Regions from separate parts of the Aerococcus sp. Group 1 genome, predicted to be linked through region 1. Evidence: predicted binding sites of a transcription regulator. Region 1 holds the regulator's gene; the other holds the start of a gene.
What was found. The regulator HrcA, encoded in region 1, represses chaperone genes, less so after heat shock. The targets are predictions, from matches to a motif close to TTAGCACTCNNNNNNNNNGAGTGCTAA.
Positions count from the first base shown of each region.

Region 2: a site for HrcA is predicted at 13,042-13,068, ahead of groES (co-chaperone GroES). Genes of this name have one in related genera too.

Region 1 covers NC_015278.1:1,156,378-1,173,202, forward strand. Annotated here, with positions in the region: gene dnaK (molecular chaperone DnaK) at 1-1,662, opposite strand, end outside; gene grpE (nucleotide exchange factor GrpE) at 1,684-2,346, opposite strand; gene hrcA (heat-inducible transcriptional repressor HrcA) at 2,351-3,421, opposite strand; gene ribF (riboflavin biosynthesis protein RibF) at 3,729-4,685, opposite strand; gene truB (tRNA pseudouridine(55) synthase TruB) at 4,916-5,623, opposite strand; gene recQ (DNA helicase RecQ) at 5,638-7,428, opposite strand; gene HMPREF9243_RS05380 (aldehyde dehydrogenase family protein) at 7,631-9,112, opposite strand; gene HMPREF9243_RS05385 (ABC transporter ATP-binding protein) at 9,201-10,007, opposite strand; gene HMPREF9243_RS05390 (ABC transporter permease) at 10,024-10,908, opposite strand; gene HMPREF9243_RS05395 (ABC transporter substrate binding protein) at 11,083-11,952, opposite strand; gene rbfA (30S ribosome-binding factor RbfA) at 12,743-13,096, opposite strand; gene infB (translation initiation factor IF-2) at 13,118-15,271, opposite strand; gene HMPREF9243_RS05410 (ribosomal L7Ae/L30e/S12e/Gadd45 family protein) at 15,453-15,734, opposite strand; gene rnpM (RNase P modulator RnpM) at 15,727-16,023, opposite strand; gene nusA (transcription termination factor NusA) at 16,035-16,825, opposite strand, start outside.
Region 2 covers NC_015278.1:1,844,236-1,861,060, reverse strand. Annotated here, with positions in the region: gene HMPREF9243_RS08670 (D-2-hydroxyacid dehydrogenase) at 1-18, shown strand, start outside; one part of gene HMPREF9243_RS10385 (IS3 family transposase) at 249-1,165, opposite strand; one part of gene HMPREF9243_RS10385 (IS3 family transposase) at 1,165-1,675, opposite strand; gene HMPREF9243_RS08655 (SWIM zinc finger domain-containing protein) at 1,815-3,122, shown strand; gene HMPREF9243_RS08650 (exodeoxyribonuclease III) at 3,250-4,095, shown strand; gene HMPREF9243_RS10530 (plasmid mobilization protein) at 4,308-4,484, opposite strand; gene HMPREF9243_RS08645 (ISL3 family transposase) at 4,836-6,161, opposite strand; gene HMPREF9243_RS08640 (DUF896 domain-containing protein) at 6,319-6,558, opposite strand; gene tsaB (tRNA (adenosine(37)-N6)-threonylcarbamoyltransferase complex dimerization subunit type 1 TsaB) at 6,739-7,470, shown strand; gene rimI (ribosomal protein S18-alanine N-acetyltransferase) at 7,451-8,113, shown strand; gene rimI (ribosomal protein S18-alanine N-acetyltransferase) at 8,058-8,552, shown strand; gene tsaD (tRNA (adenosine(37)-N6)-threonylcarbamoyltransferase complex transferase subunit TsaD) at 8,530-9,546, shown strand; gene HMPREF9243_RS08615 (DUF503 domain-containing protein) at 9,589-9,870, shown strand; gene HMPREF9243_RS08610 (ABC-F family ATP-binding cassette domain-containing protein) at 9,936-11,885, opposite strand; gene HMPREF9243_RS08605 (redox-sensing transcriptional repressor Rex) at 12,121-12,765, shown strand; gene groES (co-chaperone GroES) at 13,123-13,392, shown strand; gene groL (chaperonin GroEL) at 13,473-15,101, shown strand; gene HMPREF9243_RS08590 (adenylosuccinate synthase) at 15,229-16,515, opposite strand.

The DNA.
Region 1 (16,825 bases):
CTCATCAGTATTTCCAGCTTCTTGGGCAGCCTTTAGTTCGTCTTTTAATTGGTTGGCTTTATCAATATCTGCTTGATCCGCTTTGCCTTCAACATCTTTAGTAGTTTTTTCAGTTTGATGGATGATTTGTTCAACTTCATTCTTCAATTCTGCTTCTTCTTTACGCTTGTTATCTTCTTCAGCGTTAGCTTCAGCATCTTTCATCATGCGGTCAATTTCTTCATCGGTTAAACCAGAATTGGATTGAATGGTAATCGCTTGTTCCTTACCGGTGCCTTTATCTGTGGCTGAAACATTAACGATCCCGTTTTTGTCAATATCAAATTTCACTTCGATTTGAGGGACACCACGAGGAGCTGGGTTAATATCAGTTAATTGGAAACGACCTAAAGTCTTGTTGTCAGCAGCCATAGGACGTTCACCTTGTAAGACGTGGATATCTACAGCGGGTTGGTTATCTGCAGCCGTTGAAAAGACTTGAGATTTAGACGTTGGGATAGTCGTGTTCCGATCAATTAATTTGGTAAAGACTCCACCCATGGTTTCAATACCTAAGGATAGTGGCGTAACGTCGAGTAAGACAACGTCTTTAACGTCACCAGTAATCACACCACCTTGAATAGCAGCACCCATAGCAACCACTTCATCAGGGTTAACACCACGGTGTGGGTCTTGACCAGTTAATTCTTTAACATGGTCAACCACTGCAGGAATACGGGTAGAACCACCAACTAAAATCACTTGGTCAATATCTGACTTGGATAAATCAGCATCAGCTAAGGCTTGTTGAACAGGTTTAGTAGTCCGGTCAACTAAGTCATCAGTAAGTTCATTGAATTTTGCCCGAGTTAAGGTTAATTCTAAGTGTAATGGGCCACTTTCACCAGCAGAGATGAATGGTAGGCTGATTTGTGTAGAGGTAACTCCGGATAAATCCTTTTTCGCTTTTTCTGCAGCATCTTTTAGACGTTGCATAGCCATTTTGTCATTGGAAAGATCAATCCCATTATCCTTCTTAAATTCTTCAACTAAGTAATCCACAATGCGTTGGTCAAAGTCATCCCCACCTAATTTATTATCACCGGCAGTAGATAAAACTTCAAAGACTCCGTCACCGAGTTCTAAGACAGAAACGTCAAAGGTCCCGCCACCTAGGTCAAAGACTAGGATTTGTTCGTCTTTATCATCTTTGTCTAAACCATAAGCTAAAGCAGCTGCAGTAGGTTCGTTAACAATCCGTTCAACTTCTAAGCCAGCAATTTTACCAGCATCTTTGGTTGCTTGACGTTGGGCGTCATTAAAGTAAGCTGGAACAGTAATAACAGCTTTACTTACACTTTCTCCTAAGTAATCTTCAGCGTAGCCTTTTAGGTATTGTAAGATCATAGCAGAAATTTCTTCTGGGGTGTAATCTTTGTCATTGACATGAACCTTGTAACCGGATTCCCCCATATGACGTTTAATCGAAGCAACTGTATTCGGGTTTGTCACCATTTGGCGTTTAGCGACTTCTCCTACTTGAATTTCGCCATCTTTAAAAGCTACTACAGAGGGTGAAGTACGATTGCCTTCTGGGTTAGTAATAATTACTGGTTCTCCACCTTCTAATACTGAAACGGCAGAATTTGTAGTTCCTAAGTCAATTCCTATAATTTTACTCATTATTTATTATCTCCTTTTTTATTATTGTGCAACGACTACCATAGCTGGTCTTAAGACACGGTCTTTGATGACATAGCCTTTTTGATAGACTTCAACTATAGTATCTGATACTTGACCGTCATCGGCAGGAACAGATGAAACAGATTGGTGGAAGTTAGGATCAAACTTTTCGCCTTTAGGATCAATCGTTTTTATTTCTTCATCATTAAAGGCACTTTGAATACTTTCCAATACCATTTCAATGCCGCGTTTCATCCTGCGACTCGCTTCATCATCTGCTTCAATAGTCAAGGCCCGTTCTAAGTTATCAACTGCACCTAAGAGTTTTTCAGCTAAATGTTGGGAACGGTACTTAGCAGCATCTTGTCTTTCCTTATTATTTCTTCTTTGAATATTCTTAATTTCTGCAGATAAGCGAAGAATTTGATCATTTTTTTCTTCAAGTTCTTTCTTTATACTTTGAAGTTCACTCTCTTTATCATTCTCATGGACTTCTTTATCTTCATCTGCGGTTTTATTTTTCTCATCATCAGCCAGGTTTTCTGGCTCATTATCCTTATCGGCTTTATTATTTTGATTTTGTTCCAAATCTTGAGCCTTGTTTTTATCCTGGACTAACTTTTCATCTTCATGTATATTTTCTGGGTCAACATCCTGATTGTTCTTATCATGAACTTTGCTCATCTGTTTACCCCTCCTCTTTATCATTTTTATAATATGAATCGATATAGTGATTGAGCTGTAGTCTCACACCTTGAAATAGTTGAGCCATACGCAGGTAAGACATATTTTCTGGGCCGAGAATAGCCACAGAAATCGTTTGTTGATCATTATTACCACCAACAAAATTGGTAGCCATAATAGATAAACGATTGAGGCCATCAGCCTGCATATCCTTACCTACCTTCACTTGAATCCCTTGATCACCCGGATCAATGAGTGTATCTAATAAGTTAGGATTAGCAAATAGACGATTTAAATTCTCTACCTGTTGATAAGCATCACTTTGATAGAGATGATTATAAAGATTTGCCTTACCTTTAACAAAGACGCGTGAGGCATCAATTTTTTTAAGTAAATCTTCGATTATACTTCCTTCATAAAGTAAACGTCGAATTGATTCATCAAAATAGGACATATAGTTACTTTTAAGGCGTACAAGAACGCTAGGAAGACTTAAACCAATTAAATCACGGTTAATAATATTTGCCATATCCTCTAAAGCTTCCATAGATACACTGTCTGGCAAACGATAGATTTGCGTTTCCACTGTCCCTTCTTCTGTCACTAAGACAAGCATCACTTGCCGGCTAGTTACCGGTACAAAGCGAAAGCCCGCTAAATGATAATGGTAAGCGTCGGGTCCTAAAGAAATCGCCACATAGTTAGTTAGCTCAGCTAATAGTTCAGTTGAGCGATTGACAATTTCATCTAAAGCCAAGTAAGGTGATTGAAATATTTCACTCACCTTTTCATTTTCCGCTTCACTTAATCCACTATCGATAATTCCACCGTTCTTGGGAAGAATATAATTAATGTAGAAGCGGTAGCCGGCTTCAGTTGGCACTCTTCCGGAAGACGAGTGCATCTTTTTAATCAAATCAAGTTTTTCAAGTTTTGCCATATCATTTCTAATAGTTGCAGAACTTGCCTCAAGGCCAGTCAGTTTTAGAATCGATTTAGAGCCAATCGGTTCTTCACTTTGACTATAGGCGTCAACAATCGCTTTTAAAATAATAATTTGTCTTTTACTTAACATCTTATCACCTCTTTTAGCACTTGACAGCTCCTTCTGCTAACATATTTATATACTAACATGGTTAAGTGCATATGTCAATAAAAGTCAAACTGTTTTTCAAAGGATTTCCTAGTCAATTCAATTCCTATTTTGACCTTTAACAAAACGATTTCATAGATAAAGTTAAAAGATAGCCCTTACTTAGTAATAACAGCTGGCAGTGATGACTTACTAGCGACTCAACGTTTACCTTGAATCGGTCCCTAGCCTCATACAAAAATGACAAAATAAAAAAAGTTGGCAAAATTGATACCAACTTTTAGAGAATTTAATTTTGATAATTTTCATATTTTTGTAGACGACTTAGACAGTCACTTTTATCTTGATTCAACTGTTCCACCATAGCCTCTACACTAGAGAATTTCTTTTCACCCCGTAAATATTCGTACCAAAATACCAGCATTTCTTCACCATAAATTTCTGATTCAAAATCAAACAAGTTAATTTCAATGGTCTTGTCATTATCATCACCAAAAGTGACATTATATCCAATGGAAGCCATCCCCCAGAATAGCTGATGGTTGATCTGACATTGAACCAAATAAACACCCACTTTGGGAATTAAAGTACTGGCCTGGGTATAGATATTAGCCGTTGGAAAGCCTAGGGTACGACCTCGTTTAAAGCCGTTTATGACTAAACCACGGAAGAAATAAGGATAGCCCAGAGCCTGGTTCGCTTCTTCCAGTGATCCCTCAGTCAGCTCCTTGCGAATCTGTTTGGAAGCAATTTTATTATTATTTTCATTCAATACGGGGACTTCAATAATTTTGAAGCGATCTTCAGCGTAGTCTGGCAAGTTTTTCATATTGGCTATGGCTTTAGCACCATAGGTATAATCAAAGCCCGCAACAACTACCTTAGCATTTAAGCCAACCAGATAATTATCAACGAAAGCTTTGGGACTTTGATTAGAAAAGGCACTGGTATAATCAACTAAGTAAACCCGATCTACCCCAAAAGTCTCAAGCAAAAGCATCTTTTCTTGATTTTGCGTCAGGTATTTCATTTGATTAGGGTGAAGGTCTTGATTAACAATTAAAGGTGAAATATTAAATGTCATCACTGCTAATGGAAGCTTGCGTTTGAAGGCTTCCTTCCTTGCAGCTTTAATCACTGCTTGATGGCCACGATGGACGCCATCAAAAAAACCCAAAGCTAAAACGATACCCTCATTATTTTTAAGATTCTGATCTATGGGATGATGAATGGTTATTACTTGCATAAGACACCTCATTGTTAAAGTCATCAGTTATATCAGCATTTTTAACGGTTTCATTTGTTCTTCATCACTAGGATGTTGTCCATAAATAGCCATGAGACCTTGCTGGCCATAAAAAGCCACCGGCAATTGGTCTCGATATTCTTCGACCAAATTATTTTTGTTTAGAACCGCTCCATTGCTGACGAGTTTTTCTAATTTGCCACTAATCTCTATATGAGCTAAGTCTTGGATTAAAAAATCGATGGGAAAAATAAAATCATTTTTCCTTGACTAATTTGATCTTCAATTTCAGATAAAGTAAAGCATTGTGATTGGGTAAAGGGGCTTGAGGCTATCCGAATAAGGTCAGTCATGGTCGCAGCATAGCCTAGTGACTCTCCTAGGTCTGAAGCAAGGGTCCTCACATAGGTCCCCTTGCCACAACGGACGCGGAAATTAAAACTTTGCACTTGCTGGTCTTGATCGTATCGGCAGGGCTTTAGAAGGTCAAATTCATAGATATTAACCAGTCTTTTCGGGCGGTCAACCTTTTCACCATGACGGGCATAGTCATATAACTTTCGGCCGTTAACTTTAACAGCCGAATACATGGGAGGGACTTGAGTAATTGTACCTAACATACTATCCATAGCTTTTTGAATAAGCTGTCCATCGACAGCTTCTTTCACAGGCGTTTGGCGAACAATTTTTCCGTCCAAATCTTCTGTTTCTGTTTGAAAGCCTAAGGTAATTTCTCCTTGATAGACCTTTTCCTTATCAGTGATCCAATTAGCCATTTTTGTCGCCTTATTCACACAAATAGGCAAAAGGCCGCTCACATTGGGATCCAAGGTGCCGGTATGGCCCACCCGTCTGGTCTTTAACAATTTACGTAAGGCATTGACACAATCGTGACTAGTCATCCCTCTTTCCTTCCATAAAGGAATTATGCCATCCATAGCTTCACCTCCTATTATTTAATACTTACAAAATCTTCAATTAACTGACAGAAGTCATCTGCATATTTATCTGCCTTTACTGGGCCTACTCCGCTAATATCAAGAAATTCCTGATAGTTCTTAGGCTTTATTTCCACCATATCAAGGAGACTCTGGTTATTAAAGATAATATAGGCAGGAACATTTTCTTCACTAGCTAAACTATAGCGTAATTCACGAAGTGCTTCAAATAATTCTTCATCTTCTGGCGATAAATGATCAGTCAGTGATTGAGCTTTCTGACTAGTCTTCGTTTTATTTTCTGATCGAATATAGGCAGATTCTTTAATATAAAGGCACTTATTTCCTTTTAGAATTGGGAGCGCCTTTTCCGTAAGGCTAAGTCCCTTATATTCATTAACCGCCAAGGCCCCTTCAGAAATTAATTGAGAAATAATATTCTTAATGGTTTGCTCATTCATATCTTTTAACAAAGCGTAGGTTGATAATTGGTCAAAATGTTTGTCTTTAATTTTTTGAAGTTTTTTCCCTTTTAAGACATCTGTGACTAGGGTCATGCCATAAGGATAAGCCATTCTAACAATACAAGAGAGGATCATTTGTCCTTCTCGGCTGACATCAACCTTTTTCACTTGCTGCAAACAATTGGAGCAATTTTGGCAATGGTCAGGAGCTTCCTGACCGAAGTAGGCTAAAATGTGTTGTCTCAAGCAGGAAGAGGTCGTTGCATAATTAATCATATCATTTAAACGACCTTCACTAGTGGGATCATTGCTTTGACTAATTAAAAATTTTGCGGTCAAGATATCCTTGGGGCTGTAGAGAAGAATGGCTCTAGCCGGCAAGCCGTCTCTGCCTGCCCGGCCTGCTTCTTGGTAGTAACTCTCTAAATTAGTGGGCAAGTTGTAATGGATCACCTGCCGAACATCAGGTTTATCAATTCCCATCCCAAAGGCATTGGTTGCCACAATAATATTAGTACGCTCATAGATGAAGTCATTTTGCGAAGCCATACGATCCGCTGGGCTCATTCCCGCATGATAAGCGCTCACCGGAAGTCCTTGGTCTCTTAACCATTCACTCAAACGGTCAACAGTTTTTCGAGAAGAAGCATAAATGATAGCTGCTTCTTCTTTATCTATTAAATCAATTACAGTCTTCTTCTTTGATTCTGGTTCCATAACCTCAAAAGTCAGATTGGGACGATCAAAGGAATTAATGAGGACATAGGGATTCTCAAGAGCCAATTGATGAATAATATCCTGTTGAACCCGATTGGTAGCTGTGGCTGTAAAGGCACTCACAACCGGTCGATGACTTAACTGGTCAATAAAGTTAGCAATCTCTCGGTAAGAGGCTCTAAAGTCGTGTCCCCATTGGGAAACACAGTGGGCTTCATCAATAGCTATTTGATCTAAGGGTAAGTCATTAGCTAATTGTAGAAAAGACTCGCTCTTTAACCTTTCTGGTGATACATAAATCAGCTTGACTTGTCCAGAATGGATCCTATCCAGGACAGCAAAATAATCCTCACTGGATTGACTGGAGTTGAGATAGACACTATGAATTCCGTGTTCATTAAGACTATCTACTTGGTCCTTCATTAATGAGATTAAAGGAGAGATTACTAAAGTAATACCAGGTAAGATTAAAGCAGGTAATTGATAGCAAATTGATTTGCCTCCGCCAGTGGGTAAAATCCCCAAACTATCGCGACCAGCTAGAATACTCTCAATGAGTTCCTTTTGTCCGGGGCGAAACGTTTTATAGCCAAAATATTTTTCCAAAGCATGCTCAATTAGCATAAAAACCTCCCTCTCCATCACGTTTTTTATTATAACAAATTTTCTAGAGACTTAGGGATATTTCACCTTTAAGATGCAAAGAAAAAAAGACTAGAAGTGCTACAACTTGTCTCTTTAACCAAGTGAAGTCGCACTTCTAGTCCTTGTTGTTTTACTATTTAATTAGCTTTTCTAGCTCTTCAGAGATCAACTGATCCAATAATTAATACATTCCTGATCTGCCATCAGCTAAATTAATATAGATATTTTTCGCTTGGGTATAGGCATTAAGAATCATTTTGTGGGTTTCTCGACCAATCCCTGAATCTTTGTAGCCTCCAAATGGTGCCCCAGCTTCAAAGCTATTATAGGTATTAATCCAAATTCGTCCTGTTCTTACTCCACGAGCTACCTTAAAGGCTGTGTCTAAGTTTTTAGTGAAAACACCGCCTGCTAAACCATAATCACTATCATTAGCAATACGGATGGCATCTTCAACATCTTTGAATTTAATCACAGTAGCAACGGGACCAAAAATTTCTTCTTGAGCCACCCGCATACTATTGTCTGCTAATAATAAAGTAGGTTCAAAATAATAGCCCTTTTCAAGGTCTCCTTCTGATGCTGAATGGCCACCGCTTATAATTTCAGCTCCTTCATCTAAAGCCACTTGAATATATTCGCTCACCTTTTGATGTTGAGCCTGACTAGCTTGGGCACCAAGTTGAGTGTCTTTTTCCCAAGGCAAACCAACTTTCACCTTTTTAAATTCTTCTTTTAAGCGACCGATAAATTCATCATAGATCGATTCTTGCACTAAAATTCGTGAACCTGCTGAGCACACTTCCCCTTGATTGAATAAGATACCCAATTGAGCTCCTTCTAGGGCTTGTTCCATATCCATATCTTCAAAGAAAATATTGGCCGATTTTCCACCTAATTCCAAGGTTGCTGGGATGAGGTTTTCAGCAGCTGAAATTCCTACTTGGCGGCCAACCGAAGTTGATCCAGTAAAGGCAATTTTATCAATATCTGGGTGGTGTTGGAGGTATTCCCCACTCTTTGATCCACTTCCAGTGATGATATTTAAAACCCCCTTAGGTAAGAGATCATTAATTAACTTAGCTAACTCTAGGATGCTTAGAGAAGTGGAAGAGGAGGGTTTTAATACAATAGTATCCCCTGCTGCTAAGGCTGGCGCTATTTTCCAAGCTGCCATTAAAAAGGGAAAGTTCCAAGGAATAATCTGGCCGACAACGCCAATTGGTTCCCGGAGAACCATGGATAAGGTATTGTCGTCAAGCATTTTAAAGTGATCTTCTTCGCTACGGATAACACTAGCAAAGTAACGAAAATGGTCAGCTGCTAAAGGAATATCAGCCCCTGCTGTTTCTCGAATCGGCTTACCGTTGTCCATGGTTTCAATTAGAGCCAGACGCTCTTGGTTATCTTCGATAACATCAGCAATTTGATTAAGAATTTTAGCTCTTTCTTTGACATCCGTTCTGCCCCACTTAGGAAAGGCTTGGCGGGCAGCTGCAACAGCTTGATTGACATCTTCCTCAGTAGCATCGGTAATTTCAGCTAATTTTTCGCCATTTGCCGGGCTATAATCTTCAATCGTCTCTTGACCGCTGCCATTAGTCCATTCACCATTAATTAACAATTGATAACGCTTTTCAAGTTTAAGGTTTTTAATATCCATTGTTATCTCCCTTTCATCTCAAAATACAGTTAAAAATTTAATTTCAGTATACCTAAAAAGCGCTTTCATTAAAAGAATTTGGCTTTGCTTAGTTAGCTAGTAATAACTCATCATTATTAAGACTTTCACCTACATTATGATGGAAAAGTTGTAGTAAGTCGTCAATGCTACAATTTTCTTTCTCTTCTCCAGAGATATCAACCACTACTTGACCGTCATGAAGCATGATTAAACGATTGCCATAAGCTAGCGCATCATTCATATCATGGGTGATCATTAAGGTAGTCAATTGATACTCGCTGACCAAGTCTTGGGTTAAAGACATTACCATTGCACTTGTGCGCGGATCTAAGGCAGCCGTATGCTCGTCAAGAAGTAATAGTTTTGGCGTTTGTAAGACAGCCATCAGTAAGGTTAACACTTGGCGCTGTCCCCCCGATAAGTAGCTTACCCGTTCTTGCATGCGGTTTTCTAAGCCCATAGCTAAGGTGCTTAGACGAGCACGGAATTCTTCACGCATATCTTTTGTAATAGATATTTGAAAGCTGCGCTTGTGTCCTCGCTTATAAGCAATGGCTAAGTTTTCTTCCACGCTTAAGGATTTGGCTGTACCCATTTGTGGGTCTTGGAAGACCCGACTAATCATTTTTGCACGTTTATAAGCTGGTAAAGCAGAAATTTCACGGTCTTCTAAATAAATCTGCCCCGAGCTTAAGGGAATCGTTCCGGCAATAAGATTCATCATGGTTGATTTTCCGGCGCCGTTACTGCCAATGACACTGATAAAATCGTTATCCTTAATGGAGAGATTTAAATTTTTAATGACTTGATGGGGTTTACTCGATTGCGTTTGAAATACCTTATTTAAATTCTTTAATTGAACTAATTCATTCATGATTATTTTCCTTCCTTTAATCATTTAAGCGAGCGCTTTTCTTAGTCTTCCATTCTACTTGTGGGCCCCATAGGATAATTGCCAATACTATGGCGGATAGTATCTTGATATCACTTGGTAAAATCGGAATATATTTCATGATTAAGTCGATAATTACTCGATAGATAATCGCACCCAAAATTATTGAAAATAAACGACTTGGTAATTTTACTTGGCTTAATAAAACTTCGCCAATCACAATGGCAGCTAGACCAATGACGATGGTTCCGGTTCCCATTGATAAGTCAGCATAGCCGTTATACTGAGCGATTAAAGCCCCTGATAGAGCAATCAAGGCATTAGAAATCATGTAACCCACTAATTGCACGTGGTCCGTCCGAATCCCGTTAGCTTCTGCCATTAAAGCATTATCACCAGTTGCAATTAAAGCTAATCCGTACTCAGTTCCCATAAAAATCACAAGTCCTAAAATGATAACCATGACGGTTAATAAGCCTAGTAAAAATGGTGACCATGTTGTCGATATACCTAAGTTCTCTATTGAAGTTAACAAGGTTTTTTCTCCTAGTAAGGGAGTATTGGCTTGCCCCATGACTCTTAAGTTAATGGAGTAAAGTCCGGTCATAGTTAAGATCCCTGCCAAGAGGGCCGGTATTTTCATCTTAGTGGTCATGAAACCGGTTAGAAAGCCAGCCAAAGCGCCTGCTAGAAGTGCTGCTAGAAACGCTAATAAAGGGGATACCTGATTGACTAATAATTTAGCACAGACAGCCGCGCCTAAGGGGAAACTCCCCTCAGCTGATAAGTCGGCTAAGCCTAAGATTCTAAAAGTAATATATACCCCTATGGCCAGGATAGACCACATCATTCCTTGCGAAACACTAGATATCAATAAATCCATTCTTCTTGCACCTCTTCTAATATGCCTGGTCTGGCTATTTATCTTTCATTTTTATTTAACTTAATGAATAACATTTAAATTATTCTTTTAAACGCGCCTTTAATTCTTCACTATCCATTCCCAAAGCAGCAGCCATTTCATCATTCACCTTAACAACTAGGTCCTTAGAACTTTCTACTGGAATGTCTTTAGGTTTTTATTTTCCTTCAGAATATCTACTGCCATTTTCCCAGTTTGTTGTCCTAATTTGTAGAAGTCCACCCCATAGGCACATAAGGAACCCTCGATAGCAGCATCGAAAGCGGCTACGGATGGTGTCTTAGTTTCCATTAAAACTTTGCCAATTGTTTGAATGGTGTTAGCAATGGTATTATCGGTTGGGAGGTAGATACCATCTACTTTTTCTGCTAAGATTTTTGTCGCTTGTTGGACTTCATTAGTTGAGGTCACTGTCATACTTTCGACCTTTAAGCCCTTGGATTCGATATATTCCTTGGCTTGTTCATATTGCACTTCTGAATTTACTTCACTTGAGTTATATAAGATCCCAATTGTTTTAATACTTGGATCAGCCTTTAATAATAAGTCGACGACATCACCAACTGGAGCCATATCACTGGTACCGGTCATATTTTTACCGGGTTTTTCCATACTCTCAACTAATTTAGCACTGACCGGATCAGTTACTGCTGTAAATAATTGTGGGGTCTCCTTATCAGTATTGAGCATAGCTTGTGCAGCTGGTGTAGCAATACTTAAAATCAAGTCCTTTTTCCCTTTTAATTGTTGGGTAATACTTTGCAAGTTTGACTGGTCCCCTTGGGAGTTATGGAATTCAATCGCTAAATTCTTTCCTTCTTCATAACCAGCCTCTTTCAGGCTATCTTGGAAACCTTCTTTAGCTCTTTGTAGGGAATCGTGTTCCATATATTGGATAATACCCACATCGACCTTTTCAGTACTGCTTTCATTACCTTGATTGGAACAAGCTGCTAATGTACATGTTAATAAACCTGCTGTGAGATAACGTAAATATTTTTTCATCATTTTTCCTCCATCATTCTATATATAAGGGTTAACTTTCTATTTTTCTGACTGTTAAACGGACCTTCCATACTATCACTCCCCTAAAAGGTATAAAAAAAGCCCACCTAGTTTGGAAAAAACTAAATGGGCTGAATAATAGCATATATTAATAGTGGTATAGCCCATTTAGAATTTATCCATTCTATGAGGGCTAGACACGCTTAAGATCCTTAGCCATCATAGATACAAACTTGAGTTTGACGTTTGTATCTATGATGTTTCATAGTACAAACGCTATCTAAAATAGCTAAAGTAAAATCGTACATTTTGATAAGTAGAGCATGCGCTCTGGTTGATAAGATATTTAACTGACATGATCACATGCTCCTTTCTTAAGCTGTTGAAGTAATATTAAACAATTTTTAAGGTAAAGTCAACTCTTAATTTAAAACATAAGTTTATATTTCTAAATTTAAAATTTTATTTTATAAATAATAGAACGAAAAGACTTATATAAGGGTAATCTTAGAGATTATTTTTTTAATCGATCTATTATTTTGATCGATCTTGATCATTATTTCAAAATAAGCTCTGATTTCTTAATCCACTCGGCTAGTCTTTTATTAAAATTTCATTTCTAAGTTTCAGTTTAAAAGAAAAAGAGGCCTACAGATACACAGCCTCTTTTCAAAATGTGTTTCAAGCTCTGGACAAGCGGCTACTTCAGAAAATGGTGGTAAAATTTTGACACATTTTTCTTCCAGCGATCTTGCTCTTTGACGCGCTTGTCACACTCGCTTCTGAAATATTAATCTTCTTTATTTAACTGAGCCAATAACTGGTCAATACGTTGACCATATTCGATCGATTCATCCCGCTTAAAGACAACTTCTGGTGTCTTATAGATACGTAAGCGTTGACCTAACAACGAACGTACTAAGCCACTGACCTTATCAAGTCCCTTTTGCACTTTTTCATGTTCACTTTGTGAATCGGATAAGGTGGAATAATAGATGGTAGCGTTTTGTAAATCACCAGTTAAATCAACATCAGTAATGGTAATATTTTTGACACGAGGATCTTTAACTTCTTTGCGCAGAATCGAGTTAACTTCACGTAAGATTTCTTGGCTAACTCGCTCTACACGTCGATTCGTAGACATAAAATCCCTCCTTGTTAAATATTAACGCTTCACTTCTACCATATGGTAGGCTTCGATTTGATCGTCCACTTTAATATCATTATAGTCTTCAATCATCAACCCACATTCATAGCCTTTATTAACTTGTTTAACATCATCTTGAAAACGGCGTAGGGAAGATAATTGCCCTTCGTAAATAACAATATTATCGCGAATTAAGCGAATTTTACTGTTTCTTTCGATATATCCATCCGTGACATAACCTCCACCGATGGTTCCTAACTTAGAAACATGGTAGGTTTCCCGAATGGTTACATAACCCGTAATTTCTTCTTTATATTCTGGGTCTAACTGACCTTTCATTGCATCCTCAACTTCTTGAAGCGCGTTGTAGATCACGTTATGAAGACGAATTTCAACTTCTTCTTCTTGGGCTTGGGTTTTAGCTGTTGGCGTTGGTCTGACATTGAAACCAATAATAACTGCATTGGAAGCTGCCGCTAAGGATACATCACTCTCGTTAATGGCACCGACAGCACCATGAATAATATCAACTTTAACGCCTTCAACATCAATTTTCTTCATACTGGAGGCAATCGCTTCAACAGAACCTTGAACATCGGCCTTAATAATAATGTTAACGGTCTTCATTTCGCCTTCTTTAATGGTATCAAACAAGTTATCAAGAGTCACCTTATGGGTTTGATGGCGACGTAATTCTTGAGCTTGTTGGGCACGACGTTCACCAATATTTCTGGCAGTCTTTTCATCATCAAAAACCACAAAACGGTCGCCTGCCTGAGGAGCTTCTTGTAGGCCGGTAATTTCAATAGGCGTTGAAGGACCTGCTGACTTAATCCGACGACCTTGGTCGTTAGTCATGGTACGAACCCGTCCATAAGTGTCTCCTACAACAATAGCGTCTCCTTGGTGTAAAGTCCCTTCTTGAACCAAAATAGTCGCTACGGCACCACGATGGGCATCTAATTCCGCTTCAATCACAGAACCAAGGGCGTTGCGATTAGGATTGGCTTTTAGTTCTTCAACTTCAGCCACTAAGAGAATCATTTCAAGTAATTCATCGATATTTTCACCAAACTTGGCTGAAATATTAACAAAAATGGTATCGCCACCCCATTCTTCTGGAATCAACTCATATTCGGTTAATTCTTGTTTAACGCGGTCAGGGTTGGCCTGTGGTTTATCAATTTTATTAACTGCTACGATAATAGGGACTTCGGCTGCCTTAGCATGGTTAATTGCTTCAACAGTTTGTGGCATAACGCCGTCATCAGCTGCTACAACAATGACGACAATATCGGTAACGTCAGCTCCACGTGAACGCATGGTAGTGAAGGCCGCGTGCCCCGGAGTATCTAAGAAGGTAATTTCTTTGTCATTAGCATGGACTTGGTAGGCTCCAATATGTTGGGTAATGCCACCAGCTTCCCCTTCAACCACGTTAGCGTGTCTTAAGTAATCTAGTAAGGTAGTTTTCCCGTGGTCAACGTGACCCATAATGGTTACAACGGCTGGGCGTTCTTTTAAATTATCCGCTTTTTCTTCTTTAGCCTCTTCAAAATAATGATCGAAGTCAGTAGGATCAATGATAACCTTTTCTTCAGCTTCAATGCCATATTCAGCTAAAATTAATTGAATAGTATCTGAATCTAAAGCTTGGTTTTGGTTGGCCATGACACCAAGCATCATCAAACTCTTAATAATATCAGCTGGAGACCGTTTGATTTTTTTAGCTAACTCAGCAACGGTCATGCCATCAGTAAATTCAATTTTTTCTGGACTTTCTTTTTTCTTGCGGCTAGGAGCCGAAGAATTATTATGTTGGACTTTTTTACGTTGATTATGTTTTAAATGCTTGTCCTCATATTTTGATTGTTTGTTATTTTTACGGCGATTCTTTTTATTGTTCTTCTTATTGGCCTTTTTATTGGTATTTGATTGGCTATTTTTGCCGGATTGACCGTCATTCTTTTTATGGTCTTGACCTTTTTCTTCTTGCTTATTCGCTGGTTTTTTCTCGCCTTTGTTTTTATTATGCTTTTCTTGTTTTTTACCAGCTTTTTCAGACTGAGATTGCTTATTGCCTTGTTTCTCTTGGCTAGACTCTTTTTGCTTAGGCTGACTTTTTTCCTTTGCAAAATACTTTTCCATGGTTTGGATATCTTCATCAGTCATCGAAGACATATGGCTAGTGTAGGATAATCCAGCCTTTTTAGCACTAGCTAATAACTCCTTACTAGAAATATTTTTTCTTTTGCATATTCATAGACACGTTTTTTTGACATGTCATCACCTTCCTTAATCTTATCGCTTCATGATTTGTTCTCTCCTATAAGAAATATCACTTGAAACACAATCAATTAAATTTTTTAGCAAAGCCTTGGTTAGTAAAAGCGCAAACTGACCGCTTCTTACCGAGGGCTTGGCTTATCTCTGCTTGGGTAAATTCTAAACTCAAGGGAACTTGGTAAAAATCACATTTGTTCTTAATAGTTTTTAATGAACGCTCACTTAAATCTGTCGCTGCGATGACGTGAAGTGCCTTACCGTTTTGAACAGCTTCAATAACACTGCTTTCTCCACTGATCAAACCGCCGGCAACCTGGGCAAGGCCTAAAAGATTTAAGCGCTTATTCATTGCCATATAGCTCTTTTCTAGCTTTCATATGATCAGCGTAATCCTTTAATTCACTATAAAAATCGTCATCAATACTAACTTCCAAGTGCTTATCGAGTATGTGCTTATCCCATGCCTTTTGAACTAAGTCAGGGTCGGTCGCTACATAGGCACCTCGTCCATTCATTTTCCCACTCGGGTCAATAGCAACTTCGCCCTCTGGTGTACGGACAACCCGAATTAACTCTTTTTTGGGAAATTGCTCATTAGACACCACACACCGACGCATCGGTATTTTGCGCTTTTTCATAAATATCCCCTCTATTCTTTTTCAAGATCTTGACCTTCATCCAACAATTCATCATAAGTCACTTCATCGGATTCTTCAACATCTGAAACAATTTCTTCCATATCATCAGGATGGATATTTTCTTCATCGTAATTTTCGAAACCAGCTTGGTCATCTGCGGAGACTTCTGATAATAAAGGATCAGTTTCCTCACTAACAAGAGAATCAGAGGCTAAGGCAGCCGGATCACTCATGAGTTCTTCCTCTACGTTAACATCGTTTAAGAGGCTTTCGACTTCTTCACTCTCAGCTTCAAGATTTTGATCTTGTAAAAATGTTTCTTTGTATTCTTCAGAATCTTGATAGTCTTCATACTCGGTTTCAGACTTAATATCAATCTTATAACCCGTTAACTTAGCTGCTAGACGAGCGTTTTGCCCTCGCTTACCGATGGCTAAAGACAAATGATTATCTGGAACAACGACTACACAAGCCTGTTCATTAGGGACAAAGTGAACAGCGAGAACATCAGCAGGATTTAAAGCATTGGCAATGAGAACCGCAGGATCCTCATCCCATTCGATAATATCCATATTTTCGCCCTTCAGTTCATTAACCACTGTTTGCACTCGGCTACCTCTAGGCCCCACACAGGTTCCCACCGGATCCACATTAGGGTCATTAGAATAAACAGCTAGCTTAGACCGATCGCCTGCTTCTCTAGCAATTGAGCGAATTTCAACGGTCCCATCGTAAATTTCGGGAACTTCTTGCTCAAATAAGCGTTTTAGCATATTTGGATGAGTACGACTCACGTAAATTT
Region 2 (16,825 bases), 690 kb from region 1:
AAGAATCGCGTGAATTAGGGCTTAGGGAAACTAATAAAATCTGAATGGAATAACCCCTGCAAAGTGATGGAAACTATGGTGACCCCAATAAGTTGGACTTTATATATAGTGAGTTGGCCTTTGGCCAGCTCTTTTTTGTTGCTTACAGTTCTTGCTTATTTCTTGCCGACACATTTACTCAGAAATTTAAACTTGTCAAGAGGAAGAGCGTAGCGGCTCTTGATAAGTTTAAAGTTTATGTGTAATCATTAAGCGGCGAAAGAAGCGTGATGAAGACGAAATTCTATAGGACTCCTAAAATCTAATTTTTCTTTGATTCTTTCACCATTGTAATAGATTATAAAATCTTCAATCGCTTGTGCTAATTCTTCAAAGGAATGATAAGTCCGACCATAGTAGACTTCTTGTTTTAGTAGACTAAAGAAATTCTCCATTGGCGAATTATCTAAGCAATTTCCTTTACGAGACATACTTTGAAAAATTCGGTGATCCTTCAAGAGCCGGGTGTAACTTTTCATTTGATAGGCCCAGCCCTGATCAGAATGAAAGGTTCTTCTGTATGGACATAATTTACTTGCTTCAATGGCAGCTTGTAGCCCCTCCAACATGCTTTGTCCATTAGGCTGATGTGTTATCTTAAAAGAAATAATTTCTCGATTAAATAGATCCATGTAAGGATCTAAATAGAGTTTTCCAGTTTGATAATTCCCAGAATCATCGGCATAGTAGTATTTAAATTCTGTTGTGTCTGTTGTTATTTTTTGATAAGGAATGGTCGAATCAAACCGCCGGTTGATACGATTTGGCGCTATCTCTCCAATCGTTCCTTTGTAGGAATTATATTTTCTTGTCTTTCTAGTATAGCTAGTGACCTGTATCCCCATAATTTTCATTAGGCGTTGAACTTTGTTTTTACTGACCTTATAACCACGGGAAAGCAGTTCAGCTCGCATTCTTCGATAACCATAATCCTTATGGGTTTCTCTGATGTCTTTCATTTCCTCTTTTAAATCGGCATCCTTATCAATTTCCTCATCTTTATTTTTCCAATAAAAGTAGGTCGATTTAGGAAACTTTAAAACGCTAAGAATATCTTTTAAAGCATATTTTTCATCATGGAGACGTGTGATTTCGGTCACTATTTCTTCTTTTCTCGCTTGACTCTTTGAGCCACACGTCTCCTCAATCCTTTTAAAAATTTGTTCTCAATTTCTAAATCCGTAATCCGTTGTTCAAGTTCCTTTATTTTTGCTTCACTTAACTGATTGGTTTCGCTGCTATCCTTTATTTGATTGATTTGTGATTTCTTTTTAGACACTTTAGGTGGCCTTCCTTTCCTCGCGGAAAGGCCATCAAGTCCTCTTTCATGATAAGCTCTTCGCCAATTAGCGATTAGACTTGGATTATTCATGTTTAATGAATTGGCCAATTCGCGATAACTCATTTCCGTACTTTCATACAATTCTATCGCATTTAATTTGAATTCAACAGTATAAACCTGTTGAGTCCGCCTTTTCTTTAAACCATCTACACCAAATTCATAATAGTTATTAACCCACCTTCGTAAAATAGAAGGATCTATTCCTGCTTTATTAGCTAAGGTTCGATAACTTCCTTTTTTCGCAATATAGTCTCCTACTAAATTCAGTTTAAATTCTAATGAATATTTAGACATAAAAATAACCCCCAAAAGTTGAATTCTTAGTCCAACTTTTGGGGGTCACTACAAACTTGCAGGGGCTTTTCTTTACTTACTAGTCGCTTTCATTTTAGTATAATGATGATAAGAGCTGGAAGGAAAGGAGGTAATGCTTATGCGGTTACTTGGTCAGGAATTCCCTAAAAAAATCTATGAACGTGGCTATCTCTATTATGCTGATGACCGGGTGGAAGATAGCTATGTCAAGGATCAGACCTATCACTTCTGGGTAAGGGGCAGTGAAAAGTATCAGGTCCAATTAAACCTGGACCGGGAAGATGAAGCATCAAAGATGACCTGTGACTGTCCCTATGCGGATAGTGGAAAAGCCTGCAAACACATGGCGGCAGCAGCCTTGTACTATCAATTCGGACCTTATAGTGAATATGCCATGAGCCATCATTTTCCTAAATTAGACCGCTTGCTTTCCCAATTGCCCAGGCTAAGCTTGCTCCACTATTTTAAGCAAGTCCTTCTGGATAATCCCCGAATTGCTAATGAGCTTTATGATAGTCTTCTAGAAAGAGAAGATGAAGTTGCCGATGATGAATTAAATGTTATCCTTGATTTATTTGATGAAGTAGATGATATTTATTCTAAACATAGCCAGTCAGGAAAAATTCCTATTTTTAAGGGCTTTGCTTTAATCGAAGACTTAACCAAGTATTTGAACAACAATCTTAATGATATTCTCCATCATGGTCAGACTCTTATTGCTTTGATGCTATTAAACCATGTCATTGAAATGGTCGAACAGGTTGAATTTGAAGAGGAATTTGGCCAAGCAGCCATTGTGATCAACCTCTGCGACCAGGCCTATGGGTCTATTGTTGATTATCTCAGCCAGGAAGAACGTGAAGAGGGTCTAGCCATGTTACTGGCTCTATTAAACAATCACCACAGTTTCTGGATTGACCTCCTCCTTCCTCAAGTGATCGGGCGTCACTTTGACCGTTTCCACGAGCGTCGCCGTTTACTGAAAGCTTGTATGTACCGTCTAGAAACCTTGCAAGAGAAGTTTCCAGACCAAGATTTAGAGTGGTATTTTGAAGCCCTGTTTAAACTCTACCAAGAGCTAGAGCCTAGTGAGAAGGTGGTTGACTTTGCGAGTCGGCATTTAGACTACCTAGCTAGTGTTGATTATTTGCGCCGTTTTGCCCTTAGCCATAGAGAGGAGACTAGTCAAGTCTCTGATAAGTCGGAAAAATATCCGGTGCAAATCTTAACTGGCTACCTGAAACAAGCCCTTGTTGATCTTGAGACTGCTAAGAGTCGTCCACAATTTCAAAGCATTGCAACTTTTCTCAAGAATATGGATTCCATTAGCGGGGGAAAATTTGTTCGTCACTGCTTTATTAATCAGTTGGAGGATCGTTATCCTGATCGCCATGCATTATTGGAAGAATTTGAAAGGTCTTGGTGATAAGTGTCTTTCTTATGATGGCTAGTAGAGGTTAGCGATTCTTTAGCGATCCTTAGTAATAGGGCATTGGGCTGCTTTATGATAAACTGAAAGAACTGAAAGAAAAACTAAAGGAGCCGAGTAATTAATGAAATTTATCTCATGGAATATTGATTCTTTAAATGCCGCCTTAACTAGTGATTCCAATCGGGCCCAATTGTCACGCCAAGTCCTAGAGACCATTGACCAATATGATCCGGACCTTATTGCTATACAAGAAACCAAACTATCCGCCAAAGGGCCTACAAAAAAACATCAAGAAGCCTTGGAAGAATGGTTCCCTGACTATAATAACGCTTGGGTGAGTTCCGTCGAACCTGCCCGCAAATCCTATGCCGGAAACATGGTTCTCTATAAGAAATCCCTTGAACCAATCATTACTTATCCTAAGATAGGGGCACCGGAACCTATGGATAGTGAGGGACGGATCATTACCCTTGATTTTGGTGCATTTTACTTTACCCAAGTCTATACCCCTAATGCGGGAAATGGGTTGAAACGGTTGGCTGAACGTCAGGTTTGGGATGAGAAGTATGCCCAATACCTCAGTCAACTGGACCAAGAAAAGCCCTTGATAGCGACGGGTGACTTTAATGTGGCTCATAAGGAAATCGACCTAGCCCATCCGGAAAATAATCATAAGTCAGCCGGCTTTACCGATGAAGAACGGTCTGGTTTTACCAAGTTATTGGACCAGGGCTTCACGGATACTTTCCGCCATATTCATGGTGATGTCGAAGGCGTCTATAGCTGGTGGGCACAGCGGGTCAAAACCAGTAAAATCAATAATTCAGGCTGGCGGATTGACTATTTCTTGGTCAGTGACCGCATTGCCAACGCCGTGGAAAAGTCGGAAATGATTGATTCCGGTACCCGCCAAGACCACACCCCAATTTATTTAGAAATTTCTGACGAAATAAAAGCAAGGGCTTAGTTTTCTGTTTGTTAAGTAGTTAAGCGGCTGAGCGAGTAGGAGCTCTGTTCGATAGTTCCCGCAGATGCGGGGGTGATCCTTGGAAATATAAAAAGTCATTGCCTAAGCACGACATGCTTGTAAAGTTATCTAATTTATATAATGTTTCTATTGACTATTTATTGAGACAAACAAAAAGCTAGTTATTAAAAAAGCCTAATATATAAGTAAGATTATTGGTGGTCTTTGTCTTTGTGTACTAAGGTCATGAGGTAATCGGTCATGCTGAGGCCGTGTTTTTCGGCTTGAGATGATATAAGTTCTTTTTCTTCTGGCGATAGGTTTAATTTAAATTGTATATTTCGTTTTCGTCCTGTAGCTAGGCGACCTGGTCGTCTCTTTTTGGTCATGTTGTCACCTGCTTTCGTGCGTGGTATAATAATAGCAAAGGTTGGGCGCACAAGGCGCCCGTTTGGTAAAGCTACTACAGCATTGCTATAAGTTGGATTAAGGCTATTATTAAGCTAATAATTGCCGTTATCAAGCCAATATAAGCTATTCTTAATGGTTCTCTGTCAAATAGTGTTGATAGGAATTTTTATAATTAATGTCATATCAGAAATGGTATGGCATTTTTTAATAGCTTCTGATAGGTGAAAAAGGGTACGATTAAAAGGCCTCTTGTTTCTTATTTTTTCGCCGTAGGCGAAGACAGAGAGTGAGAAAGCAATATTATAAATAATGAATAAATACCACAAAGATTATGCTGCTTCTGAAAAAGTGAGTGAACGAGGTTGGAAATCATTACATACCAAGCGAGAAGCCATTATTATACGTATTCTTAAATGATCAAAACGATGGTAGCCATAACCTGTGCGCTTGATCAGTTTCGTTTTATTGTTCATTCCTTCTATTGGACCGTTAGACAAAGTATACGTTAAAGCTTCACAAATACCTTCTTGATATCTTTCTAAGGTTTGAAAAATAGTTCGTACTCTACGTGGAAAAGTGTACTTCTTGACTTCAATGAGTAAGTCTTTAAATGACTGAATGTCATGGGTATAAATACTGTATTTTAGGCGATTAACATAGGTATAGGTACGTGACAATTCGGGAGATAAATTGATGAGGTAATCGACAATCATCTGTTCTGAAACGAGACCGTCAAAAAGTCGATGTGTATATAAGTTTTTATAGTCAAGTTCCCATTCATTTTTTAAAGGTAACTTCCATAACTGTTTTAATTTGCGATAATCACGTGGTGATTGATAGCGAATATGATTCATCAGTTGAATACGTACGGAGTTGATTGCCAGATTAAGATGTTGAATAACGTGAAAACGATCAAATAGTATCTTTGCATTAGGGAAACAAGCGCGGATAACTTCAATATAAGGGCTATACATATCAATCGTAACTATTTTGACAGCTTGTCGACTTTTGTAAGAAAAACGCATAAAGTAGTGGATTAATTCGTTCTTTTGTCGATTTTCAACAATATCAATTAACCGATGGTTTAGGGGATCAATAAAAATAAAGCTCATCGCGCCACTAACATTTTTCACTGATTTAAATTCATCAAAAGAAAGGCACTGGGGCAAATAATTAAATTTAGGTAGTAATGCTTTCCCTCTTTCTTCTAGAAGACGAATCACCGTCGATACAGAAACATTGTGTTGTTTACCGATAAGAGTCATCGCTATCGTTTCACTAAGAGCAAAAGTAATCGCAGTTTTTAGCGCTTTAGAAATATAGCAATTAGCTGCCACTATGGGGGTTTCAGTATTAAAAGTCCTTTGGCAGTGCTTACAAAAGAAACGTTGCTTTTTAAGACGCAAAGTAACGGGTTGACCTCCATTAATGGTCGTTAGTAAGATATCGCTTGAATAAAATCCATTTTTAACGATATCAGCTTGTGATTCGTTGATATGTCCGCAATGGGAACAGTGAGAAGGATGGTTAGTTAAGGTTCCAAAAATAACCTTATGAATGATATTATTTTTCTTTTCCTCCACTACTTTATCTTCAATTTCAATATTTTCATCTTTTATATTAAAGAGATTTTGTATACAATTAGATTGAGTCATGGAATCCGCCTTTCTGTGTTTTGGATTGTATTTTCAGTATAGGCCTTCCATGGCTTTTTGTGTATCAAAAAATGGTGCCAATGAAGAGCCGTTGGCTCCCATCAACACCAAATATTATAGAACCGTTTATTTTTATTCCTTCAGCGGTATCAGATAATTATTTATTTTGTCCTTTACCGTGATGCTCTGCTTGAGCTTGTTTGAGTTTTTCAGGAGTAATGTCGGTACCTTCGGGATCGATGACTTTGGTATTCATCATGATGTTTTTGAAGTTACCACGGAAGATCTTCAAGTATTCTTGACGAAGTTTTGCTTGTTCTTCCTTTTCTTCGGCAGTTAAACCATCTTCTTTTTGTTTTTTAGCGAGTTCATTAATGCGTTTGAGTAATTCGTCCATGTTAAGACCTCCTTTAATCTTGGTCTCTTGACCATTAGCTATTTGCAGCTAGTACAATATACCAAGGATTTGATGGACCTGCAACTTTCTTGCTTCTTCGTGTCAAGCTAGCACCTAGCCCCATTTATATAATAATGTTAGAATAGACCTACATGAGTTTGAAGCACAAAGGGGATTATCATGCGAACATTAGCTATCGATACATCGACGGTTTCTATGAGTATTGCTCTGATTGAAGATCAGACGACCAAAATGGAAATTACCACTAATACCAAAATTAAACATTCTAAGGCTCTTTTACCTTTGATTAAGCAATTGTTTACCACAGTTGCTTGGGAAGTGAAGGATCTTGACCGGGTAATTGTTACTCGGGGACCAGGATCCTATACGGGACTTCGAATTGGAGTGACTACTGCCAAGACCTTAGCCTGGACCTTAAATATTCCACTTTATTCAGTCACTAGTTTAGAAGCTATTGCCGCTAATGCAGCAGTTGAAGATGGAATAATTTGCCCTTTAATTAATGCCAGACGGCAAACTGTTTTTGCTATGGCTTATGACAGTAAGGGACAAGCTCTTGGGGGATTGAACTTAGGCCACTACCGCTTAGCGGATTGGTTGAACCAGTTAAAGGCGGCTTATCCAACAGTGCCCCTGTACTTCATTAGTACAGATATCGACCAATTCCAAGAAACCATTCAAGAATACTTGGGCGACCAAGCCCAGCTACTGCCAGCAGAAAAAGGGGTTATCCATGCGCCGAGCTTAGTGAACTTAGCTCTTCAAAAGGAAGATGTGGCTACTTTCTTACCGGAGTATGCCAAACTGGCGGAAGCTGAAGAGCGCTGGGAGGAAAAGCACCCTCAAGAAGCCCAAGCAAACCGAGGCCATTATGTGGAAAGAATGCTTTGATCGCTGGCTGTTTCAGCTGGGCAATAAAATTACCCAGTTATTTGCTGATGAACCCGGCCAGGCTCTGAGTCAGCAGATCGATTTGGATAAGGCCACATTGACTTACGGCCTAGACCAGGAGCTTGATTTAGCGATATCCGATTCGGAGTGGATTGACCAAATGGTGGCTTTGGAGCGGGCGGCTTATGATGGGCATCAGATGTGGTCCAAGAAGGATATCTATAATGACATGCTTTACAATCCGTCAACTTTTTACCTACAAGCCTTTAAGGAAAAAGAACTGCTGGCCTTTGTAGGTTGTCGGCGGGACAAAGAATCGATTCATATTTCGAATTTAGCCGTACTACCTAGCTACCAGTCCTTAGGGATTGGGTCCAAGCTCTTAGACTTGGTCAAACACTTAGCTCCTGAGCTGGAACGCGACTCGATAACCTTAGAAGTGCGTTTATCCAATCAAGGGGCTCAGAAATTTTATCTACGAGAGGGGTTTAAGGCAACGGGAAAGATGGAGCGTTATTACCGTGATAACCACGAAGACGCCCTCACCCTGACTTGGCAAAATGAAGCCCACCAGGTTGCCCAAGAAGATGAAGCAAATCATAGTCTACCACCGACCGGAGGCCAAACAGATACCCGGGATTAGTCAGCAGGTGTTGGCTTTTTACCAGGAGGCTTTTGACCATATGCCTCACATCGCCAGGGATTGGTTGGAACGGGGCTTAGCCAGTCCGCGACTCTATTTATTCCTCTTGCTAGATGAAAAGCAAGTCGTCTTAGCGGCAGCTACTTTTCAATTATTGGCTGATGAAGGGGAATTATTGCATTTTGCAGTCAGCCCCCAAAGAAGGCGCCAGGGCTTGGGGGCCTTCCTTTTGACTCAAGCCCTGGTCTACTTAGAAGAACAAGGCTTAGCCCGTTGTTTCTTAGAAGTCCGTGCTCACAACATCCCCGCCCAGGCCTTGTATGAGAGCCAGCGTTTTAAGTGTATTGACCAACGCGAAAACTATTACCAAGATAATCATGAAGATGCAAAAGTTTATTTATGGGAGAGATCGACCAGTGACAACAATATTGGGAATTGAATCAAGCTGTGACGAAACCGGTGCAGCGATCGTTATTGATGGCAAAGAGATGAAGTGTAATGTCGTTGCCACACAAATTAAAAGTCATATGCGTTTTGGTGGGGTAGTCCCAGAGATCGCTAGCCGCCACCATGTCGAGCAAATTACTCAGGTGATTGATTATGCCATGAAGGAAGCGAACGTGACCTGGCCCGAGATCGATGCTGTGGCGGTCACCAAGGGACCTGGCTTAGTGGGGTCTTTACTGATTGGGATCACTGCGGCTAAAACTCTGGCCTTTGCCCATGATAAACCCTTAATTGGGGTCAACCATATGGCGGGTCATATCTACGCCAATAATATTTCTGATCAAATGGTTTTCCCTTTATTAGCCTTAGTGGTTAGTGGGGGACATACTGAATTAGTCTATATGAAAGAAGACGGCCACTATCAAAAAATTGGCGATACCCGTGATGACGCTGTGGGGGAAGCCTATGATAAGGTCGGCCGTATTTTAGGGGTTCCTTATCCTGGGGGCAAACGCATGGATGAAATGGCCCAAGAAGGTCAGGCCATTTATGACTATCCCCGCCCCATGATCAATGAGGATAATTTTGACTTCTCTTATAGTGGTCTGAAATCTGCGGTCATTAACCATGCTCATAATGCTGAACAAAAGGGAGAAAAATTAAATCCCAATGATGTGGCAGCCAGCTTCCAAGCAGCAGCCGTGGAAGTCTTAGTGACCAAAACCATGCGGGCGATCGCTGCTTATCCGGTTAAACAATTAGTGGTTGCCGGAGGCGTGGCGGCTAACTCTGCACTTAGAAAAGGCTTAGAAACTGAGCTGGCCAAGGAGCACCCTAATGTGCGCCTGTCCTATCCACCCCTGAGTCTATGTGGGGACAATGGGGCAATGATCGCAGCGGCTGCCTACCCGCAATACCAAAAGGGCGACTTTGTCGACTTGGACTTGGATGCTAATCCTGGTTTAGACTTGGGTGATGAAAATTAGTTGAGGCTAAGTTGATTTTGAGGAAAATTTAAAGGCGGAAAGATGGTCTTACTCGGTCTAGAAGTGACTTTTATTATTGACCAATCTTATACGCTAAAGGACAAACGCCGGATCGTCAAAAGTATGATCGAACGAGCCCAACAGCGTGAAAAAATGACTGCCGCTGAAATTGCTGACTTGGGCCTAGTCAATCAAGCTGTTGTCGCTTTTGGCTTGGTGTCTAATTCATACAGTAAGAGTCGGCAACGCTTGCTTAATTATCTTGATAAAATTGAAGAATGGTATCCCATTGAGGTGATTCATACGGAATGGTATGAAGGCTAAAAGAAAAGGTATGCTCACAGGAGGACTTAGTCTTGAGTCCTGGTGTAGGCATACCTTTTTTATCTTTATTGGTCAAAACTTTCCAACTGACTTTGAACGACTTCCCATTCCTTAAAGAGTTCTTCTTGGCGGGCTTGCTTTTCTTTAAGGGACTGGTCGAGTTGGTTTAATTCGTAGTAATTTTGTAAAATATCAGGGTCAGTCATTTCTTCTTGGATCTCTGCTATTTCTTCATCTAAGCCTTCAATACTTGCTTCGATTTTCTCGCTTTGTCGTTGGAGTTTTCTTTCTTCTTTTTGGCGTTCCTTACGATTTTGATAGGCTTGGGCGGACTGGCTGGGTGCTGGCTTTTCTTCAGTAAGACTGGCTTGATTTTCTTTGTTTTCTTCTTCTAGCCGTGCTTCCTGCTCGGCCTTTTTATTGAGATAATAATCATAATCGCCCAGGTAGAGAGTGGAACCCTCCGGACTGATTTCAAGCACTTGGGTAGCAATCCGATTAATAAAGTAGCGGTCGTGACTGACGAAGAGTAGGGTCCCATCATAGGCAATCAGGGCATTCTCGAGAATTTCCTTAGAGTCGATATCCAAGTGGTTGGTCGGTTCGTCGAGGACCAAGAAATTATCATGGTTAAAGGAGAGTTTGGCGAGGGCAAGCCGGGCCTTCTCTCCCCCGCTCAGCATAGCTACCGATTTTTCCACGTCTTGTCCGGAAAAGAGGAAAGACCCCAGGATGGTACGAATGTTTTCCTCGTTAATGGTCGGATGGTCATCCCAAAGTTCGTGGAGGACATCCTTATTGCTGTGGAGTTTGGCTAATTCTTGGTCATAGTAGCCAATAGTCACGTTGGCGCCATAGTGAATTTTCCCTTTGATGGCAGGAATTTCTTGGATAATGGTTTTTAAGAGGGTAGATTTGCCCACGCCGTTGGGTCCCACCACTGCGATAGCTTGTTGTTTTCTAATATCCATTTCAATCGGATAGGAAAGTAAGTGATCATCGTAACCAATGCCTAAGTGGTCGGCAGTAAGGACCACATTGCCACTGGACTTGTCGGTTAGGAATTGAATGTGGGGACTTTTTTCGTCTTGCTTAGGCTTTTCGATTTTGGGCATCTTTTCGAGTTGCTTACGCCGACTCTGGGCCATCTTGGTGGTCGAAGCCCGGACCAGGTTACGAGCCACATAGTCTTCTAACTTGGCGATTTTCTTTTGTTGTTTATCATAGGCCTTTTGCCAACTTTCGAGGCGGACGGCTTTTTCTTTGAGATAGAAGGAATAATTGCCCTTATAATATTCCATACTGTATCCGGTCATTTCATAGGTCTCGTTGGTGACATGGTCTAGGAAATAACGGTCGTGGCTAACGATTAATAGGGCTCCAGGATAAGAAGGCAGGTAGTCTTCGAGCCATGTCAGGGTTTCAATGTCTAAGTGGTTGGTGGGTTCGTCAAGGATAAGAGTATCGCGTTTTTCGAGGAGGACCTTGGCCAGGGCTAGCCGAGTCCGTTGACCACCAGATAACTGATTGATGGGTTTGTCGTAATCTGACTCGGGAAATTGAAAGCCGTGGAGGACCATGCGGATTTCGGAATCATAGCCATAGGCGTTGCTTTGGTTGACTTCTTCTTGTAATTGGTCATAGCGTTTGAGAGCCTCTTGGTAGGATGCTTCATCCTGGGCATCGGCCAAGTCTTGAGCGGCTTGCTCAGCATGGTGGATGAGGGCGATGGATTCTTTAAAAACCGACCGCATTTCTTCATAAATTGTCCGTTGACTATTCTCAATGGCAGCATGTTGGTCCATGTAGGCAATGGTCTTGCCCTTAGCCCGGGTGACTTGCCCTTGGTCGGGTTCCTCAATGCCCGCTAACATTTTTAGTAGGGTGGATTTGCCGGTACCGTTTCGCCCGACTAAGGCAGTGCGACTATTATCTTGGATGGTCATTTGGACATCTTGGAAAAGAATATCGGAGCCAAAACGTCGCATGAGTTTTGATCCTTGTAGTACAATCATTGGATCCTTTCCTCCTAAATCGTTTATTATTGTCTTCACTAGTGTATCACATTTTATCGGCAGATATTTTTTGGCTTTGTGAACTTTCCCTTAGAAAGGGGCGGTATTATTCACAAAGTTTTAAAATTAATGAAAATTAGCTGAAAAGATTTATGTGATTTTTTCACAAAGTTCTTTTCATTTTATGATTTAGGTGATAAAATGTATTTGATATCTTGTGAAAAGGAGTGGAAACATGAAGGAAATTCCACGTGCAACGGCTAGGCGGTTACCGCTTTATTACCGTTACTTGCATAATTTTAAGAATATGGGTAAGACACGGATTTCTTCCAGTGAACTCAGTGAGGCGATCAAAGTGGATAGTGCCACTATTCGTCGGGATTTCTCACATTTTGGTGCCCTAGGGAAGCGTGGTTATGGTTATGATGTTGAAGCTCTCTTGGACTTCTTTAGTCGCCAACTCTACCAAGACCGCCTCACCACAGTTGCTTTAATCGGGGTGGGTAATTTAGGGAACGCCTTATTAAATTATAACTTTAAACGGACCAATAATATTCGGATTGGGGCGGCCTTTGATATTAATCCTGAGATTGTAGGAACAGTCCACAGTGGGGTACCGGTTTACCCAATGAGTGAATTAAAGGAACGGATTCAAGAAATGGAAATTCTGATTGCCATTATGACCGTTCCGGAAAAAGTCGCTCAAGATACCGTGAGTGAATTAGGAGAAGCTGGTATACAAGGCATCTTGAACTTTACTCCGGTGGTTTTAGATGTTCCTGAAGATATTCATGTCCAAAACGTCGATTTAGCCAATGAGCTGCAAACCCTGATTTACTACATTGGTAATCGAAATGGTGAAAATAAAAAGAAAGGTTAGTCGAACTAGCAAAAGTTAGCAGGCCCTAACTTGAAGATCAGGTCTAACTTTTGTCAGTCGCTTAGTAAAGTCCTCTTAATTGAGGGCTTTTTTCTTGTCATCAATAGTAAAAATCAAAGAATAAAGAGTTTAATCTAACTTAATTTCCTAACTTTAAGGGCATATACTTTTAAATGACATTTTATATTTTTAAAGTTATAAAAGTAAAAAAGGTCAAAAAAAGTCAACAAATCACTTGATTTATAGTTAGAAATGTTTTACTATAAATATTGTAAGTTAGCAGTCGGAGTTGATGAGTGCTAACAAACCATTAAAAGTGTTATTAATTAGTAAGAGAAAGTTGGAGGGATATTTTAAATGTTAAAGCCGTTAAATGAACGTGTGATTATTCAAGTCCAAGAAGAGGAAGAAAAAACTGCTTCTGGCATCGTTTTACCATCTGCTGCTAAAGAAAAACCTCAAGTAGGTCAAGTGGTAGCCGTTGCTGATGCTACTGATGACTACACCCCTCAAGTTAAAGTGGGTGACCAAGTTATTTTTGAAAAATATGCAGTAAGTGAAATCCGCTATGAAGGGGAAGATTACCTCATCATTAAAGAAAAAGATTTAACTGCTGTAGTTGAATAATCATTGACTGAACTTCGACAATCAACAAAAAAACATTGAATTCTCGATCATGTTTAGATTTAAAATAGGAGATAGATAGAATGGCCAAAGATATTAAATATTCAAGTGATGCAAGACAATCTTTAGTAGAAGGTATTGATAAATTAGCTAATACCGTGAAAGTAACCTTAGGACCTAAGGGACGTAATGTTGTCTTAGAACGTAGCTATGGTTCTCCATTAATCACCAATGACGGGGTGACTATTGCTAAAGACGTTGAATTAGAAGATCACTTTGAAAATATGGGAGCTAAATTAGTTTCTGAAGTCGCTTCTAAGACCAATGATGTTGCCGGTGACGGGACAACTACCGCTACCATCTTAACTCAAGCCCTCGTCCATGAAGGCTTTAAGAACGTGACAGCAGGGGCAAATCCTGTGGGTATTCGTCGTGGGATGGATCAAGCTATCCGCAAGGCAGTAGAAGCTTTGAAAGAAATTTCTGTTCCAGTGAATGCTAAAGAATCTATTGCTAACGTTGCGGCAATTTCTTCCGGCGACCAAGAAGTTGGTCAATTAATTGCTGACGCTATGGAAAAAGTAGGCCAAGATGGTGTTATTACTATTGAAGAATCACAATCCATGGACACTGCCTTAGACGTTGTTGAAGGGATGCAATTTGACCGCGGTTACTTATCCCAATACTTTGTAACCGACAATGATAAGATGGAAGCTGTTCTCGATGATCCTTACATCCTTCTCACTGATAAGAAGATTTCTAATATCCAAGATATCCTTCCATTATTAGAACAAATCGTACAACAAGGCAAATCCTTATTATTAGTGGCCGACGATGTTGAAGGTGAAGCGCTTCCTACTTTAGTCTTGAACAAGATTCGTGGGACATTCAATGTCGTTGCTGTGAAAGCGCCTGGCTTTGGTGACCGTCGTAAAGAACAATTAGAAGACTTAGCTGTTCTTACCGGTGGGACAGTCATTACTGAAGATTTAGGTCTTGAATTGAAAGACACCAGCATTGATCAATTAGGTCAAGCTGCCCGCGTAACCATTACTAAAGACGATACCACCATTGTTGAAGGTAAGGGTAACAAGGAACAATTGGAACAACGTGTGGCTCATATCAGAAAACAAATTGAAGAAACTACTTCTGACTATGACCGTGAAAAATTACAAGAACGTCTTGCTAAATTAGCTGGCGGGGTTGCCGTTGTTCGCGTGGGTGCAGCGACCGAATCTGAACAAAAAGAACGTAAATTACGTATCGAAGACGCTTTAAACGCTACTCGTGCTGCGGTTGAAGAAGGTATCGTAGCTGGTGGTGGTACTGCCTTCATGAATATCCAAGACAAGGTGAAAGAAGTCGTTGACTCCTTAGAAGGTGACGAACAAACTGGTGCAGACATCGTGGTTCGTGCCCTCGAAACCCCACTACGTCAAATCGCTGAAAATGCTGGTCTAGAAGGTTCTGTCATTGTGGAACACATTCACGATAAAGACCAAGGTGTTGGTTACAACGCTGCTAGCGGTGAATGGGTAGACATGATTTCTGATGGTGTGGTTGACCCAACCAAGGTGTCACGTTCTGCTTTACAAAATGCAGGCTCAGTAGCTGGTTTGATTTTAACTACTGAAGCAGTTGTTGCTGACCATCCAGAAGAAAATGCAGGAAATGATGCAGCTGCAGGAGCAGGCGCACCAGGTATGTATTAATCCGAAAACTGAATAGGATAAAGATTGAAAAGCGCTTGGGATTTTCCCAAGCGCTTTTTCACAAAAAAGTAAGCTCAGATTAAGGAGATCTTCCTCAGTCAGAGCTTACTTTTTCTCTTTATCATTTTTACCAAATATTATCTAAGATTAAGGTTTGGGTTCGGTCAGGTCCCACTGACACTGTGGCAATGGGGGCCCCTACGATTTCACTGATGCGACGGACATAAGCTTTAGCATTTTCGGGAAGTTGGTCGAAGTCTTGACAGCTAGTTATGTCTTCTTTCCAGCCAGGTAAACTTTCATAGATGGGTTGACATTGAGCCAGGTAGCGCAAGTTAGCGGGGTAGGATTTGGATACTTGACCATTAGGGGTTTGGTAGCCTACACAGACCTTGATTTCATCTAGGCCAGTTAAGACGTCTAAACAGTTCAAGGAAAGCTTGGTTAAACCAGAAACCCGGCGAGCATGGGCCGTCACCACCCCGTCGAACCAACCTACCCGGCGTGGACGTCCAGTAGTGGTACCATATTCATGGCCAACTTCACGGATGCGGTCCCCAATAGCATCATGCAATTCGGTTGGGAAGGGACCGTCACCTACCCGAGAGGTATAGGCCTTCATTACTCCGATAACCGTATTGATTTTGCTTGGACCAATCCCACAACCGACTGTAGCACCACCGGCAATGGGGTTAGAGGAAGTCACGAAGGGATAGGTCCCATGATCAATATCCAGTAAGACCCCTTGGGCCCCCTCAAAAAGAATGTTTTCCCCTTGGTCATAGGCATCATTCATCAATAAGGAAGTATCAGTGACATATTTTTTCAGTTTTTGGCCATATGCTAGATATTCCTGGTAGATGGTGTCGTAGTCTAATGGCTCTTCGTCATATACCTTGGTTAGGAGTTCGTTCTTGACTTGAATTTGTACAGATAACCTTTCCGCGAAAGTTTCAGGGTCAATGAGGTCAGCCATCCGGATACCATTACGAGCAATCTTATCCATATAGGCAGGGCCAATCCCTTTTTGGGTAGTACCGATCTTATTGTCGCCTTTACGTTCTTCATCCAAGCGGTCGATCAGTTGATGGTAGGGCAAGATCACTTGGGCCCGTTCAGAGATGCGGAGGTTTTCACAAGAGATTCCTGCTTGGCGCAAATAGGCCAATTCTTCAAGTAAAGATTTAGGGTTAACAACCACGCCATTTCCGATCACACTCAGCTTATCTTCTGAAAAAATTCCTGAGGGAACGAGGTGGAGCTTAAAAGTTTGCTGGTTGAATTGGATCGTGTGGCCAGCATTATCTCCGCCTTGGTAACGGGCAATAATATCGGCTTGGCTACTGAGATAATCGGTGATTTTACCTTTCCCTTCGTCGCCCCATTGAGTACCTACAACAACAACTGATGGCATATGACTTCTCCTTTGTCTATTCGAACTTAATAGTGTCTTCTTCATGTAAGCTTGTGGTTTAACACCCAAAATATTATACCGCAATTTTTTTGAAGAAAACCTTTTTTAGGCTCTGACCTTTTTAATAATAAAAAAGTCCTTGCTTGCCCTAAAAAATAGCATACATTTATAAAGTAAGAGTGCGACAGTCACAACGAAGGACGAAACCATTGGAGAAAACTATCATAAGCTTAGCTAGCCTGAGCGTTGACAGTTTTTAGTTGGGTTTGACTTAGCAGACTTGGAGTGATTTCACAAGTCAGAAACAAGC